3 regions of the Enterovibrio sp. FF113 genome follow, and region 3 is predicted to be linked to each of the others. Evidence: predicted binding sites of a transcription regulator. Region 3 holds the regulator's gene; each other region holds the start of a gene.
What was found. Region 3 encodes PurR, which represses purine synthesis genes. Its sites were predicted from a motif close to TNANGNAAACGTTTNCNTNA; they were not measured.
Positions count from the first base shown of each region.

Region 1: ACED36_RS19115 (phosphoribosylaminoimidazolesuccinocarboxamide synthase) is a predicted target of PurR. The motif match lies at 1,851-1,870, and genes of this name have one in related genera.
Region 2: purT (formate-dependent phosphoribosylglycinamide formyltransferase) is a predicted target of PurR. The motif match lies at 1,211-1,230, and genes of this name have one in related genera.

Region 1 covers NZ_JBGONO010000028.1:31,902-35,184, forward strand. Annotated here, with positions in the region: gene bamC (outer membrane protein assembly factor BamC) at 1-562, shown strand, start outside; gene ACED36_RS19115 (phosphoribosylaminoimidazolesuccinocarboxamide synthase) at 642-1,745, opposite strand; gene ACED36_RS19120 (DUF2897 family protein) at 1,958-2,170, opposite strand; gene ACED36_RS19125 (M15 family metallopeptidase) at 2,172-2,843, opposite strand; gene dapE (succinyl-diaminopimelate desuccinylase) at 2,840-3,283, opposite strand, start outside.
Region 2 covers NZ_JBGONO010000020.1:69,192-72,474, reverse strand. Annotated here, with positions in the region: gene cdd (cytidine deaminase) at 1-53, shown strand, start outside; gene ACED36_RS16215 (DMT family transporter) at 176-1,060, shown strand; gene purT (formate-dependent phosphoribosylglycinamide formyltransferase) at 1,285-2,460, shown strand; gene ACED36_RS16205 (thiopurine S-methyltransferase) at 2,586-3,227, opposite strand.
Region 3 covers NZ_JBGONO010000013.1:47,510-50,792, reverse strand. Annotated here, with positions in the region: gene torA (trimethylamine-N-oxide reductase TorA) at 1-195, shown strand, start outside; gene torD (molecular chaperone TorD) at 288-935, shown strand; gene purR (HTH-type transcriptional repressor PurR) at 1,415-2,425, shown strand; cyclic di-GMP riboswitch class I at 2,739-2,833, shown strand; gene ACED36_RS12025 (TfoX/Sxy family DNA transformation protein) at 2,949-3,283, shown strand, end outside.

The sequences.
Region 1 (3,283 bases), on a different contig from region 3:
CACGCCAATTGAAGAGCGTGCTCGTTACGGTTTCCGCATCGAAATGGTGGAATGGAAACGGAACGGCGAAGCGGAGAATCTGCGTTTGGCTTCCCGCGAGCGTTACAACGTTCAAATGACTAACTTGATCACTGCGCGTTATGACAACGACTTGCGTGAAGAAGCCCGTTTGAAAGCACAGGAGCTGGTGAAGAATATTCCGATCAGCTTAGGTAAAGACCGCAGTGGTCTGCCTGTTATCATCGCACGTGCTCCATACGATGTGTTCTGGGAGCGTTTGCCGAATATTCTCAATGAACTTGGCTTTACCATTGAAGATCGTAACCGATCTCAGGGTACCTTGAATGTGGCGCTTAAAGATCAGGATGATGAGTTCTGGCAAGATTTGGGTGTTCAACCGCTTCAGTTAGAGCGTAAGAATTACAGTATTCTGCTCGGTGATTTGGGCAACCGTACGTCAATTAATGTGACAGACAGTGCAGGTAAACCTGTGCCAGAAGAGCAACTGGCAAGCCTTAACCCGGCACTGGTTGCAGCTGTTGAGCGTTTGAATCGTAACTAGTTTGCTTACTGATTACTGATATGAAAAGAGAGGACGCCTTGGCGTCCTCTCTTTTTTTGTTAGGTCACTCGGCGTAAGTTCAATCAACCAAACCGTAATCCGCTTTCAAGATAGCAACAATTTCTTGCTTAGGATTTTCACTTAAATGGATCGGATGACCGACGATTTTCTCAGCAATACCAATATAGGTGCGAGAAATATCCATCAAGGCTTCTTCAGGCAAGATGTTGTCGCGAGCCAATGCTTCACGCTCAGGCATACGGTTTTTATTCAACAGAATGTCTGGGTCAGGGAAGTACTTGAGCAAGAACTGTCGAAACCCTTCTTTTGAGTTTTCAACAATCTTGCCAGCGTTGTATTCTGCCGTGTCCCAGATGCGTGATGAATCAGGCGTGCCTACTTCGTCCATATAGATCAGCTTCTCCTGACCTGTAGCATCGGTGACGTAACCAAATTCAAACTTGGTATCGACAAACGTTTGCCCCACTTCTTCCAGCGCCTTGCTGATCACGCCAAAGCCTTCTTTCAGCAACGTCTCATAGCGGGCTATATCATCCACGGATGAGAAATTAAACGCGGCGATATTGTTTTCAATGTTTTTGCGGGTGATATTCACGTCATCGGCCTCTGGCACGCCCGGAATCCCTTTTAGAATTCCTTTGGTCGATGGCGTGATCAAAAGCTCAGGCAGTTTCTTGTCTCTTGCCAAGCCTTCTGGCAATGCGATACCGCAAAATTCACGTTCGCCTTTTTCATACGCACGCCACATAGAGCCCGTGATGTATTGACGGCAAATGGCTTCCACTTTAATGGGTTTGGCTTTTTGCACGATCCAGACAAAAGGATGGGGAATATCGAGAATATGGCTGTCTGCTAAACCATTTTCTTTAAACAGCTTGAACCAATGATTGGAAATCGCATTGAGTGCTGCGCCTTTGCCTGGCACGCCTTTTAAACCACCTTCACCTTGCCAAATGCAATCGAATGCTGAGATACGGTCGCTGATCACCATGATCGCGAGCGGCGCATCAGGGGCGACATCGTAGCCTTTCTCTTTGATAAGACGCTGACTGTCTTCTTCAGTCAGCCAGTAAACTGAACGTACTTTTCCGCTGTGAACAGGCTGGTGGGTACGAATGGGAAGATCGTCGTTAACGGCGAGAACTTGATCCGCAAGGCTCATTGAGACATTCCTATCTAGGGTTATACGGCAAAACACAAAGTGATGAGAGAGCTCACATCACCCATTTGTTGGCATCATACCAGAACTCTTTTGTGCTGTTAGTGAAAAAGCAAACGTTTGCCTAAAAAATCCATGTGCGGAATGTACGTAGAGTGGGGATGAACAAATGAGAGTGAAAAGGCGACCTTAGGTCGCCTCATTGAACGTGATCATCAGGGTGAAGACTTGTTATCACGATCATGGTTATCGTCGTCAGTTGGAGCGCTTTTCTTTTGCTGTTCTTTGCCAACCATGACGTCTTTTATCTTGTCTTTCTGTCGCATACCAAATTTGGATTTTGCGGTGTACTTTAACGCCATGATATTGCTGACCACCACCGCGACCACGATAAAAATGATGAAGTAGGGGTTAGTGAGAATGTCCATGTCAGGCCTCGCACACATTGGCAATGTACTTTGAATATATCCCTTTGAGTGACAAAAGGATAGCGTCACGCCCACCGATGTCAGACGTTGCGATAATGTCCCGTAAAACCTCTTCCGTTAACGAGTCGAGCAATCCAGAGGTGACGACCTGATGGCTGATATGCCATGGCTCAAAGGCAACGCCGCCTCTGTCTTCACGATAGGGAAAGAAAAAGCCAAAGCTGGCTAGGTTTGCTTCCAGCCATGCAAAAAAAGGAGCTTGATGACCGGATAGATACTCCCAAGGTTCAAGCTGAATGCTCACGCCTTCTGGTAGCAAGTTTGCCGCATAGATATCCATGTCTGTGCCCCAATGATGACGGCTAGCACCGGGTAGCGCAGACCAGCGTAAAATGGCCTGCACTTTTTCATCATCGGTCAGCGTGCTTGGTTCAAGAGTATTACCGTTATCATCCAAGATCGGGCGATCACCTGAAAATTTGCTGTTCCAAATCAGTTTCTGACGATCAAAATCGCGAAAGCTGCTGGCAATGACAAGTTCAAAGCCGGCGGCTTTTGCGCTTTCTTGTAGGCGAACAAAATCATCCACAATGTCGCGGTGCAGCAAGCGATCATCCAGCTCTACCAGATGATCGCGTGTTTGGCCTGTCAGAGACGAAATGGTCCAACTCATTTGGCGAAAAGTTTCTCCAGCACTTTTTGGTACATATCGGTCAGCTTCTCAAGATCCGCCACTTTTACGCACTCGTTCACTTTGTGAATGGTGGCATTGACGGGGCCAAGTTCAATCACTTGTGTGCCCATTTGTGCAATAAATCGACCATCAGATGTGCCGCCAGTGGTCAAAAGCTGGGGTTTTTGATGGTTAACTTCATCAACCGCATCGACAACTGCAACAAGCAAAGAGCCCGTGTCTGTCAAAAAGGGATGACCGCTAAAGGTCCAAGCTAGATCGTAGTCTAAGCCGTGCGCATCCAACACGGAATGAACACGCGCTTTGATATCATCAGCGGTTAATTCTGTGCTGAACCTCAGGTTAAACTGCACCTTGAAGTCACCTGGGATCACATTGCTTGCGCCAGTACCTGATGACAGGTTTGGGATCTGAAAACT
Region 2 (3,283 bases), on a different contig from region 3:
CGGTTTTGGAGGCCCTAAACCCAGACATTCCGTTGGGTTATTTGGCCATTTAATGCCCAGTTGATGCGTTTATCGTCATAACATTGAAAAACGCTGGGTAACGCCGGCGTTTTCGTTATACCCCGCAGACAAAGTTCGCTACTATCACGTCACTTTTCCTAATTTCTGTACACGCATGAGCCAATCTCACAACCCCGTTCTTGGCGCTTCTTGGATGCTCACCGCTGGCGTATGCTTTGCGATGATCAATAGCCTTGCGCAATATGTCAGCTTCAAAATGCAACTACCTTCCACCACGGTTGCGTTTGTTCAGTACTTTATTGCGCTGATTGTGATGATCCCTTGGCTGAGAAGCATGGGCATTCGCCAAGCACTTAAGACCGACCATCTCGGCATGCACTGTTTACGCGTTTTCTTCTCAGTCATTGGTATCCAACTTTGGCTATGGGCACTCGCTTATCCCGTTCCGATTTGGCAAGGCATTGCGTTACTGATGACCTCCCCACTGTTTGCCACAATTGGTTCAGGCCTATTTCTGGGTGAGCGAGTAGGCCCTGCCCGCTGGCTTGCTACATTGAGCGGTTTTGTAGGCGCAATGATCATTCTTGAGCCTTGGTCAGACGATTTTAGCTGGGCAACCATGCTACCTATCGGTGCTGCGTTCTTCTGGGCAACTTATTCCTTGATGGTTAAGAAACTGTCGCACAACGACTCACCCACCACCATGGTCGTTTACCTGCTATTGCTCATCACGCCGTTTAACATCTTGCTAGCGATACCAGATTGGACAATGCCAAAAGGAGAAATGGTGTGGCTTATGCTGCTTGGTGCAGGCCTGCTCACTGCTGTTGCTCAATGGGCTATCGCCAAAGCGTATGCCGCTGCGGATGCGTCATTCGTTCAGCCTTTTGACAATGCCAAACTGCCTTTGAATGTGTTGTTCGGATTTTTGGTGTTTGGTTGGGTCCCGCCGGGTCGCCTTTGGTTGGGCGCTGCGATCATCGTCGCTGCGGTGTTCTTTATTACCCATTGGGAAACGCGTAAAGCTAAAAATAGCTAATACGACTTTTTGTCGTTTTCCGCCGCCTTTTTAGGCGGCGGTACTTCTATCGACCACTTATCACTGCTAAGCATTAATCACCCCGTCATCGTCAACCCGTCGCCAATAAACACTCACTTAGTTCATTCTTCCTAAAACCTTACAAACCACACAGGCAAACGCTTGCGCAAACGATTGCTTAAGGTAAAATCACCAGCAGTTATTTGCATTGATGGAAGATAATCATGATTGGTACAGCAACTCGTCCGGGCGCCACACGCGTCCTGCTGTTGGGCTCTGGTGAGCTAGGTAAAGAAGTAGCGATTGAATGTCAGCGTCTTGGCATTGAAGTCATCGCGTGTGACCGTTACGCGGATGCACCCGCGATGCAGGTTGCGCATCGTAGCCATGTCGTCGATATGCTCGATGGCGATGCGCTTGCAGCCATCATTGCCCAAGAGAAACCAGATTACGTGGTGCCAGAAATCGAAGCCATTGCCACTGATCGCCTCGTTGAGCTTGAGAAATCCGGCGTGAATATTGTCCCTACCGCTCGCGCAACCCAACTCACCATGAACCGAGAAGGCATTCGTCGTCTTGCGGCAGAAGAACTTGGTGTGGCAACCTCCCCGTATGCCTTTGCTGATACCTCAGAAGCGTTTCACGCGGCAATTGAATCTGTTGGTATGCCGTGTGTGGTTAAACCTGTTATGAGCTCTTCAGGCAAAGGCCAGAGTGTTGTGAAGACCAATGCTGACATCGAAAAAGCGTGGAACTATGCACAAGAAGGCGGTCGTGCAGGGCGTGGTCGCGTTATCGTCGAAGGCTTTGTTGATTTTGACTATGAAATCACCCTTCTTACCGTCAGTGCCATAGATGGCATTCATTTCTGTGCACCCATTGGCCATCGCCAAGAAGATGGTGACTACCGCGAATCATGGCAACCTCAAGCGATGAGCGTAAAAGCCCGTCAGGCAGCCGAAGAACTCGCAAAGAAAGTGGTGGCGGCATTAGGCGGTTATGGCTTATTTGGCGTGGAATTATTCGTAAAAGGCGATGATGTGCTATTCAGCGAGGTGTCCCCTCGTCCACACGATACCGGAATGGTAACGCTGATTTCGCAAGACCTTTCTGAGTTTGCTCTTCACGTTCGCGCGTTCTTAGGTTTACCTATCAATGCGATTAACTTGTATGGCCCTTCGGCATCTGCCGTGGTGTTAGGAGAAGGCAGCTCAAACAACATTGGTTTTGATGGTCTTGCACAAGCACTACGTTACCCTGATACCCAAGTCCGTCTGTTTGGTAAGCCGGACATTGATGGCCGTCGCCGTCTTGGTGTGGCATTGGCAAGAGACACAGATACTAATTCAGCAGTGCGTAAAGCCGTTACCGCAGCATCTGCCATTCAGATTGATTTTTGATCTCGATTAATCTGTTTAGCGCTACATCTAATCGGACAAAACGAACCTAGATTGGCGCTGCCGAAATAAACCAGCCACCCAATGGGTGGCTGGTTTTCAATGAGAGAACGTCAAGTTTTCTTGTTTTATTTCGACTCGATCATCCACACTTCTTCTACGAAATACGAAGCCGCTTGCCCTTTCGGTGGGCGATCGCTGTTTTCATCTCGTGCTAACTGCGTAATTTTATAGCCGTCATACAGTGACATCACCTCTTCCGTCGTCACACTAAAAGGAGGGCCATCCATCTGATCTTGTGGGTAATCCAATGTCACTAACAATATTCGACCACCCGGTTGCAGCAAAGAAAGAAGCCTATCAACATATCGCTGTCGCATGCTTTGGGGCATAGCAATCAGTGCTGCGCGATCGTAAATCAACGGATAGGTGTCTAACGGCGCGGTAAAATAATCACCGCTGTAAATGGAGACCTCATCAAACTGATAAAGCTTCATGATAGGGCTGATCGCCGTCACCAGCGGCGTATAAAGGTGCTCCGAGAAAAACGCACGCACGGCGATCTCACTCAATTCCACACCCACCACGTCATCATGTTTTGTCGCCAGCCAGCCAAGATCCACTGACTTTCCGCACAGAGGGACAAATACCGCTTCTTCGCGTTTTGGGGTTAATGCTGCCCAATATTTTGTCAGCAGAGGGTTCGTGTCGGTAAGGTGAAAACCAATACGATTCTCCGCCCAGCGGCTATGCCAGAATTCCTGATCCATATCCAGATCTCATTATGTATTTCCATTGTGAGGCCATTTTAACAACGCCGTCAGGC
Region 3 (3,283 bases):
CTTTGTACTTACGGCGATCCAAACGTACTGACTGTAGACATCGGCACCTCTAAGTTAGCGCAAGCAACCTCTGCGCATACAGCACTGGTTGAGATTGAGAAGCACACAGGTAACATACCTGCTGTTACTGGCTTCAGCGGCCCAATCAACGTTGACGGCGTTAACCCACTGTTCCCGGCGATGGATATCGCATAAGAGACAGTATGAAGAAAAGGGCAGCTTAGCTGCCCTTTTTTGCTCTATGTTAGATAGACTTAAAGTGCTTTTTTTCAACTAACGGAATGACAATGCAAGAATTTATTGCCATTAACGAACAACGTGCAGAATTTTACTGGTGGATGTCTTCCCTTTTCGCCAGTGAATTAACGCAAGATGATTTGAATAATTACCACGGCAGCAACATGGATAACTATTTTTCCGCGTTAGCCATGACCGAGGAATTGAAAGCACCGATCGTTGAATTTCGCAACGCGCTTGCCGCGCTAAAGCTCCGCGAAGATGCACAACTCGAGCTAGCCGCTGATTTCTGTGGTTTATTCCTCAGTACACCAAAAACAGGCGCATTGCCTTATGCGTCTATTTATATTGGTGAAACCGGTCTGTTGAACGATAAGCCCGCGCAAGAGATGGGTCAATGGATGGAAAAGTACGGCATTGCTCAACGTAAAGATTTCAATGAACCGTTTGACCATCTTGCGGTTGTGCTTGATTTCATAGGGAACTTGGTCATTCTTGCCAACAAAGAAACCGAAGAAGACCAACAAGAATCCATGATGCAAGAACAGCAAGTATTTTTGGAAACCATGGTCATGCCGTGGCTAGGTAGTTTCCAAAAATCGCTAAACCAGTTTGATCAATTCGGTTTTTATAAAGCCGCGGGTGCATTGCTCACTGCATTTATCACACTGGATCTTTTGTTCCTTAAAGGCGAATAAAAAGGTGCCTATCTATACCCAAACAAATTCTCGCTAAACAAGCATCTTGAAGTGTTTGGTTATGATAAATGAAGCCGGGCAAGCCCGGTTTTTTCTTTTTTTGAGCTTGGAAAACAGAAAAAACCCGCTATTTCGCAAGCTTGATACGCATCAAGCTTACGCGAGTCGCTTCAATTGAATAATTGCGGGCGCGGTCATGAGCCAGTAAACTGTGAACGCAAGCGATTGGCATTGAGAAATTTCTGTAACATTACAAACGCCTCGTCATAGTGCCGCCGCAGCGTTCCCCCCTTCTCCCACACTTGATGGAAAGCAAGTTGCTGGCAGTGTCGATGAAACCTCGACGACAAGGGGATGAGAGTCCGTCTCTCCGCCTATAGAAAGAACGAATCCATTACGCCGCTTAGCATAGCGGCGTAAACATGTTGAGCAGCCTCTATTTCTCAAGCTGCTAATGAAAACGATAAGAAGATTACCCAATGGCAACAATTAAAGATGTCGCACGCATGGCTGGTGTATCTACGACAACCGTTTCACACGTGATCAATAAAACACGCTTTGTCGCAGAAAACACAACCAAGAAAGTATGGGCCGCAGTCGACGACTTAAACTATGCACCGAGTGCAGTTGCGCGCAGCTTGAAATGTAACTCAACGCGCACGATTGGCATGCTGGTCACCAAATCTACCAATCCGTTCTTTGCGGAAGTTGTACATGGGGTAGAAGAATACTGCTACAAAGAAGGCTACACGCTTATCTTGTGTAACACCGAAGGTAACTTAGCGAAGCAACGCGACTACCTGCGCATGTTGGCAGAAAAACGCGTAGATGGCCTGTTGGTGATGTGCTCTGACTTGAATGAAGAACTTCTTATTCTATTAGAGAAAAAGAAAGATCTGCCGATGGTTGTGATGGATTGGGGCACGCAACATGTCAACACCGACTGCATTCAAGATAATGCCGAACTCGGTGGCTATATCGCGACCAAGTACTTTGTAGACAACGGCCATACCAAAATCGGCTGTATTTCAGGTCAGTTAGATAAACTCACCTGTCAGACGCGCTTGGCAGGCTTTAGAACTGCGTTGGCAGAAGCTGGCATTGAAGAAAATCCGAACTGGATTGTAGAAGCCGATTTTGAGTGTGACTCCGCAGTTGAAGCGGCAAAAGCATTATTGGCCCAAGAAGACCGCCCAACGGCTGTTTTTTGCTTTAATGACATCATGGCACTGGCTGCAATCAGTACCTTCCGTCAGGCCGGGTTAGACATTCCTAACGACATTTCTGTTATTGGCTACGATAACATTGATCTAGCCGCATTTTTCTCACCACCGTTGACGACAATTCATCAGCCGAAAAATCGACTGGGTAAAACTGCAATCAAACTATTATTGGAACGTCTCGCCAATAAAGAGAACGAACAGCAGATTTTTGTTATGCAACCAGAGCTCATCATTCGCAGTTCGGTGAAAAATCTTAACGCCGAGTAAAATACACGCTCTCGCGGTACTTCTCTAAAAGCCCGACCACTTTTTTTTGGTTGGGCTTTTTTATTAACTGGCAAGTTTTCCGACTGACTCAACCTCATTATTGCGACTCACCTCTTAAAGGGTAAATTGCCTAGTTTTCTAGTGCTACCCTTAAACCCAGATATAAAGTAGTCATCTTGGTCAAAAATACTTCAATTACAAAGACAACCGGATATTATCAATCACATCAATAAGATTCTATCTGAACCAAGATCACACTTTATGAGACCAGCAATAACGACAAAATGATGCGATTCAGTTAAGCTAAAACCCGTCAAGAAAAAGGCAAACCATCGCGAAAGCGTGGGACGCAAAGCTTCCGGCCTCACAACACTGATTTTATGTGTTGGTGGTAGCGGAGCTACCGATGACGTTAGCATTCACATACCGGATATTTCTGGTTCGTTGACAATTCTCTGAATTAGCTTTGCTACGTTGCTCCTTGACCATTCATCCAGGAACGTATTGATTGAGAATTAGTCACATGGATAAACCAACGCTAAAAAACACACTGAAGTTCTTCGAATGTCTTGGCAAAATCAAATCCCGCTCTATGTTTGGTGGGTTTGGTGTATTTTGCGATGAGACAATGTTCGCACTGGTTGTTAATGATCAGCTTCACCTTCGTGCTGGTCAAACGAATGAAGCTGAATTCAAACATCTGGCGATGAGCCCTTACGTCTACAAAAAACGCGGCTTCCCTGTTGTGACTAAATACTATGCTGTGCCTGAAAATTGGTGGGTAAAATCTGACGAGTTAATGGCCTATGCCACGACAGCACTCACCATTGCCAGAGACGATCAGCAAGAAAAAAAGAC